Linked DNA regions of Pseudoduganella dura. The protein of the gene in region 1 binds, or shares a complex with, the protein of each later gene. Links are inferred from orthologs where the notes say so. Each region holds a gene or a part of one and is shown in the gene's direction. Other genes may lie near its edges.

Region 1 (3,139 bases):
CGCCGCCGTGGCATCGGCGCAGCCGCTGGTGCTCGATGCGGATGCGTTGAACCTGCTGGCCGGCGACGCGTCGCTATGCGAGGCGGCGGCACGGCGCACCGCCGCCACGCTGGCCACGCCCCACCCGCTCGAAGCGGCCCGCCTGCTCGACACCACGGTCGGCATCGTGCAGGCCGACCGCCTGGCGGCCGCGCGCACACTGGCCGCGCGCCTGAATGCGTTCGTCGTACTGAAAGGTTCCGGCACGGTGATCGCCGCGCCGGACGGCCGCCTCGCCGTCAACCCCACCGGCAATGCCGGCCTGGCCACGGCGGGCACCGGCGACGTGCTGGCCGGCCTGGCGGGAGCGCTGCTGGCACAGGGCTGGCCCGGCTGGGAAACCGCCCTGGCGGCCGTCTGGCTGCATGGTATCGCGGCCGATGTGCTGGTGGCCGAGGGGGCGGGGCCGATCGGCCTCACCGCGGGCGAGCTGGTGGCCACGATCCGGACGGCGCTCAATCAGCTGGTGGCGCAGCAGGCCAGCCATGCGGCACCGGCCCGCCCGCGCTGAACGCTACGGCTTACACCAGCCGGCCGGCGGCGATCGTGATCGTGCGGCCGCAGCGCGCCGCCATTGCCGGATCATGCGTCACGAGCACCAGCGTGGAGCCATGCTCACGGTTCAGTTCGAACATCAGCCCGATGACCGCCTCGCCCGTCGCCGCGTCGAGACTGCCGGTCGGTTCGTCGGCCAGCAGCAGCGGCGGCTGCGTGACGAAGGCGCGGGCCAGCGCCACGCGCTGCTGCTCGCCGCCGGACAGGTACTTCGGGTAATGCTTCAGCCGGCTTTCCAGGCCCACGCGGCCCAGCATGGCCTGCGCCTTCGCGCGCGCATCGCCGTCGCCCGCCAGTTCCAGCGGCAGCATCACGTTTTCGACCGCCGTGAGGTGCGGCAGCAACTGGAACGACTGGAACACAAAGCCGAGCTTGGCCTTGCGCAACGCAGCGCGGCCATCCTCGTCCAGCGCGAAGATATCGGTGCCGTCGATCAGCACCGTGCCGCCGCTCGGCGTGTCGAGACCGGCCAGCAGGCCGAGCAATGTGGACTTGCCCGACCCCGATGCACCCACGATTGCCAGCGTCTCGGCCTTTTGCACGGTAAAATCCACGCTGTGCAAAATGGTCAGCTCGCCGCTTGCATCGGCCACGCGCTTGGTCAGGCCCGTAACCGCGATCGCGGCGGTGCCCGATCCTTCGCTGGCGGCATGTGCACCTCCGGCATGCGATGACGGCGAGGCTGGAATGAAATTGGCGGTCGCGTGAGGAAAATCTGGCATGGTCGAAGGTCTGCTTGGCTTGGTTGGTCGGTTCATTACGGTGCTGTGCGCCACGCTGCTGCTATGGGGCAGCCCGGCGAGCGCTTATTCTGCCCCAAAAACGCTGCTCGTGGTGGGCGACAGCCTGTCGGCCGAATACGGGCTGGCGCGCGGCACCGGCTGGGTGGCCCTGCTCGAACGCAAGCTGCAGGCGCAGAAATTCGACATGCGGATCGTCAATGCCAGCGTCAGCGGCGAAACATCCAGCGGCGGCCGCACGCGCATGCCCGCGCTGCTGTCCAGGCACAAGCCGGACATCGTGGTGATCGAACTGGGCGCCAACGACGCCCTGCGCGGTCTTCCCGTCGCGGCCACGGACGGCAACCTGCGCGCGATGGTGAAGGCCGTGCGCGCCGCCGGTGCGCGCGTGCTGCTGGTCGGCATCCGCATTCCACCGAACTACGGCCGCGATTACTCCGAAAAATTCTTCGCCATGTACGGCGCCATCAGCCGCGATGAACAGGTGGGCCTGGCGCCGTTCATGCTCGACGGCGTGGCGGAAAAGATGGACATGTTCCAGCCCGACCGCATCCATCCGCTCGCCAGCGCCCACCCGATCATCCTGAACAATATCTGGCCGCACCTGCTGCCCATCCTGAGGTTGAAATGAAGTATCCAGAAGTTCTGCACATCGACGATGTGCTGTCCCGCCTCGATGAATTCGATACGATCGTCGATGTCCGCACGCCGGCCGAATTCGCGCTCGACCACCTGCCGAACGCGATCAACTGCCCCGTGCTGGACGACGAGCAGCGCATCGCCGTGGGCACGCTGTATCGCCAGACCGGCGCGTTCGAGGCCAAGAAGCTGGGCGCGCCGATGGTGGCCGCGAACATCGCCCGCCACATCGACACGCTCTGGCACGACAAGCCGCGCGAATGGAAGCCGCTGGTCTATTGCTGGCGCGGCGGCAACCGCAGCGGCTCGATGGCGCATATCCTGGCCAGGATCGGCTGGCCCGCGGTGCAGCTCGAAGGCGGCTACAAGGCATTCCGCAACCGCGTCAACGCGGACCTGGAACAGGCGCCGGAACTGGACTTTCGCGTGATCTGCGGCACCACCGGCAGCGGCAAGACGCGGCTGCTCGACACGCTCGAGGCGATCGGCGCGCAGGTGCTGGACCTGGAACAGCTGGCCGTGCACCGCGGCTCCGTGCTGGGCAACATGCCTTGCCAGCCGCAGCCGTCGCAGAAGGCCTTCGAGACGTCGATCTGGGATCGCCTGCGCCGCTTCGATCCGGCGCTGCCGGTGTTCGTGGAGTCGGAGAGCAAGAAGGTGGGCGCGCTGCGCGTGCCGGCCGCGCTGATGGAGCGCATGCGCGCATCGCGGTGCATCGCGCTGCAGGTGGCACGCGAGCACCGCGTGCAACTGCTGATCGAGGACTACCAGCACTTCGCATGCAATGCCCCGGCATTGAACGCGCAGCTGGCCTACCTGACGGACCTGCACGGCAAGGAGAAGATCGGGCAATGGCAGCAGATGGCCAGCGATGGCCGGATGCCCGCGCTGGTCGACGAACTGCTGGTGGCGCATTACGATCCTGCGTACACGCGCTCGATCCACCGCAATTTCACGCAGTACGAAAGCGCGCGCGAGATCGCATTGCCGGACATCGCGCCGGCATCCTTCCTGGCCGCCGCGCGTGCGTTGCACGAAGGCTGAGCGGGCGCATGCCACAACGAAAAAGCCACCCGAGGGTGGCTTTTTCGTTGGCGGCGCGGCCCCATGCTGCGGGCCTGCCGGTGGACCTGCTTGCGTCACTTACTCCTGGGCCGCCTTGGCGG
Region 2 (3,290 bases), 1.9 Mb from region 1 along the record:
GAATACATCTGGTCGGCGCTGGACGTGCTGCATGTGGAACGCATCGACCACGGCGTGCGCTGCCTGGAAGACGCCGTGCTGACGCGCCGCCTGGCCGCCGAGAAGATCGCGCTGACCGTGTGCCCGCTGTCGAACATCAAGCTGCGCGTGTTCGACCACATGAGCGAACATAACCTGCTCACGCTGCTCGACGCCGGCCTGGTGGTGACGATCAATTCGGACGACCCCGCCTACTTCGGCGGCTACCTGAACGAGAATTACCTGGCCACGTTCGACTCGCTGCCGCTGGGCCTGCAGCACGCGCATGAACTGGCGAAGAACGGCTTTGCCGCATCGTTCCTGCCGGCCGAACAGAAGCAGAAGTTCCTCGCCGAAGTGGATGCGTATTTCGCGGCGTTCGACGTGGTCTGACGCTTCGGCGCGCGGCCGTTTCGACGCCGGCTGCGAAAACCGGTGTCGGACACCAGAGTGCCGGTGTCCGACACCAATCCTCACGCGGTACGGATTTTCCTGCTGAAAGAACCATGTTCCTCCAAGCCCTCCGCATGACCGCGCGCGACTGGCGCGCCGGCCAGTTGCGCTTCCTGCTGGTCGCGCTGATCGTTGCCGTCGCCGCGCTGTCGTCGGCCGGTTTCTTCATCGACCGGCTGCGTGCCGGCCTGAATCGCGATGCGCACCAGCTGCTCGGCGCCGATCTCGTGATCGCCGGCGACCAGCAGATGTCCGCCGCGTGGCGCACCGAGGCGGCGCGCCGCGGCCTGGTGCTGGCCGACACGGCCGTGTTCCCCAGCATGGCCCAGGCGGGGGAGGGCGAGGCGGCGCAGTCGGTGCTGGCCTCGCTGAAGGCCGTCAGCCCCGGTTATCCGCTGCGTGGCCGCGTCAAGGTGACGACCGACCAGGACCTGGCCAACGACAGCGTCGGCACGCCCGCGCCGGACATTCCCGAGCCCGGCACGGTATGGATCGACGTGGCCGTGCTGCGCGCGTTGAACGCGAACGTCGGCGACAACCTGCGCCTGGGCGACGCCACGTTCCGCATCGCGCAGCTGATCGCGGCCGAGCCGGACCGCGGTACCGGCTTCCTCAATTTCGCCCCGCGCGTGATGCTGCGGCTCGATGAATTGCCGAAAACCAATCTCGTGCAAACCGGCTCGCGCCTCACGTACCGCCTGCTGGCGGCCGGCCAGGGGCCGGACGGCCGCGCCGCCGTGAACGGCTACAGCGACTGGCTGCGCGCCGAAATCAATGCCGGCAAGGCGCGCAACATCCGCATCGATACACTGGAGGATGGCCGGCCCGAAATGCGCTCCACGCTGGAGCGGGCCGACCAGTTCCTGTCGCTGGTGGGCCTGCTGTCGGCCATGCTGGCCGCCGTGGCGGTGGCCATGGCCGCGCGCCGCTTCATGCTGCGCCATCTCGACGCCTGCGCCATGCTGCGCTGCCTGGGGCTGACCCAGAACCAGGTCACGTCGATCTACCTGATCGAGTTCCTGCTCGTGGGACTGGCCGGCAGCGTGATCGGCGTGCTGGTGGGCTTCGGCAGCCACTTCGTGCTGCTCGAACTGCTGGGCCGCCTGGTGCAGGCGGACCTGCCACCGGTATCGGTCATGCCGGCCCTGCAGGGACTGGCCACCGGCATGCTGCTGCTGGCCGGCTTCGCGCTGCCGCCGATCCTGCAACTGCGCAACGTGCCGCACAACCGCGTGATCCGCCGCGAACAGGCGCCGCCGCAGCCGATGGCACTGGCCACCTACGGCCTCGGTCTTGCAGCGTTCATCGTGCTGCTGCTGTGGCAGGCCGGCGACCTGAAGCTGGCGCTGTACACGGCGCTCGGCTTCACGGGCGCGTTCGGCGTGTTCGCGCTGGCGGGCTACGGCGGCCTGGCGGCGCTGAAATCGCTGCGCACGTCGCTGAAGCACCCGTCGTGGCGCTTCGCCGTCACGTCGCTGCAGCGGCGCCCCGGCGCCACCGTGGTGCAGGTGGTGTCGCTGGCGCTGGGCCTGATGGCGCTGCTGGTGCTGACGATCGTGCGCGACGACCTGATGACATCGTGGCGCAGCGCCACGCCACCGGACGCGCCGAACCACTTCATCATCAACATCCAGCCGGACCAGAAGGCGGAAATCGCCGGCAGGCTGCGCACCGGCGGCGCGTTGGAAGCGCCGCTGTACCCGATGATCCGCGGCCGGCTGACGGCCGTCAACGGCAAGCCGATCACGCCGGCCACCTATCCGGAAGGACGCGCGCGCAACCTGGCCGAGCGCGAATTCAACCTGTCGACAATGGCCGCGATGCCGACGCAGAACCAGCTCACGGCCGGCAAGTGGTTCGACGACGCGCCGGGCAGCGCCGAAGCCTCCGTCGAGGAAGGGCTGGCCAGGACGCTGGGGCTGAAACTGGGCGACACGATGCGCTTCGATATCGCCGGTTCGCCGGTGGAGGCGAAGATCACCAGCCTGCGCAAGCTGGAGTGGGGCTCAATGCGCGTGAACTTCTTCGTCATCATCAACCCGCGCGCGATGGCCGACACGCCGCAGACATGGATCACCGCGTTCCACCTGCCGAAGAAGTCGGCGGCGCTGGGCACGCAACTGTCGCGCGATTACCCGAACCTGACGGTGGTCGACGTGGGCGGCGTGCTGCGCCAGATCCAGTCGGTGCTCGACCAGGTGATCCAGGCCGTGGAATTCCTGTTCGGCTTCACGCTGGCCTCGGGCCTGCTGGTGCTGTACGCGGCGCTGATGGGCTCGCAGGACGAGCGCACCCGCGAATCGGGCCTGCTGCGCGCGCTGGGCGCCACCCGGCGCCAGCTGTCGCGCGCGCAACTGATCGAGTTCCTGCTCGTGGGTTCGCTGGCCGGCATGCTGGCCGCCACCGGTGCCGCGGCGATGGGCTGGGGGCTGGCGAAATACCAGTTCAAGTTCGACTGGGTGTTCAGCCCCACGGCCTGGATGGCCGGGGTGGTGGTGGGGGCCGTGTGCGCGGCCATCGGCGGCTGGCTGGGCCTGCGCAACGTGCTGCGCCAGCCGCCGCTGCAGACGCTGCGGGAAGCGTGACGGGAAGCTGTCAGGCCGCCAGGTAGGTCGCCGCCTGGCGCGCGTTCAGGAACTGTTCGAACGGCGCCGGCGGCGCGGCCAGGTAATGCTCGGGGAAGTCGAACAGCGCCCAGTAATACTTTTCGCGGCCCGCGCACACCTGCGGCGCGCGGCAGTGGCGGTGCCACTCGTCGCCCGCCTCGGTCGAATACATGCCGTCGCCCACGCCAGGGGGAAAGAACGGCAGCACGCGCC

What was found.
Region 2: the proteins of GJV26_RS27750 (region 1) and GJV26_RS19715 are in contact, whole or in part, in a cryo-EM structure (PDB 9GE8), measured with the Escherichia coli proteins. The link is inferred for Pseudoduganella dura from one-to-one orthologs.

The regions. Positions count from the first base shown.
Region 1 is NZ_WNWM01000002.1:6,419,934-6,423,072, reverse strand. Bases 196-3,139 are described here. They hold GJV26_RS27750 (arylesterase), read left to right. Parts: upstream 196-1,314; coding sequence 1,315-1,965; downstream 1,966-3,139. Other genes in these bases: GJV26_RS27740 (SurA N-terminal domain-containing protein), read right to left, coding at 3,117-3,139; mnmH (tRNA 2-selenouridine(34) synthase MnmH), read left to right, coding at 1,962-3,017; GJV26_RS27755 (ABC transporter ATP-binding protein), read right to left, coding at 561-1,316; GJV26_RS27760 (NAD(P)H-hydrate dehydratase), read left to right, coding at 196-550. Also shown: more of GJV26_RS27760, read left to right, coding at 1-195. UniProt on the Escherichia coli protein: TesA is a multifunctional esterase that can act as a thioesterase, lysophospholipase and protease.
Region 2 is NZ_WNWM01000002.1:4,509,142-4,512,431, forward strand. What follows is about bases 195-3,290. They hold GJV26_RS19715 (ABC transporter permease), read left to right. Parts: upstream 195-524; coding sequence 525-3,056; downstream 3,057-3,290. Other genes in these bases: GJV26_RS19710 (adenosine deaminase), read left to right, coding at 195-411; GJV26_RS19720 (response regulator), read right to left, coding at 3,067-3,290. In the rest of the region: more of GJV26_RS19710, read left to right, coding at 1-194.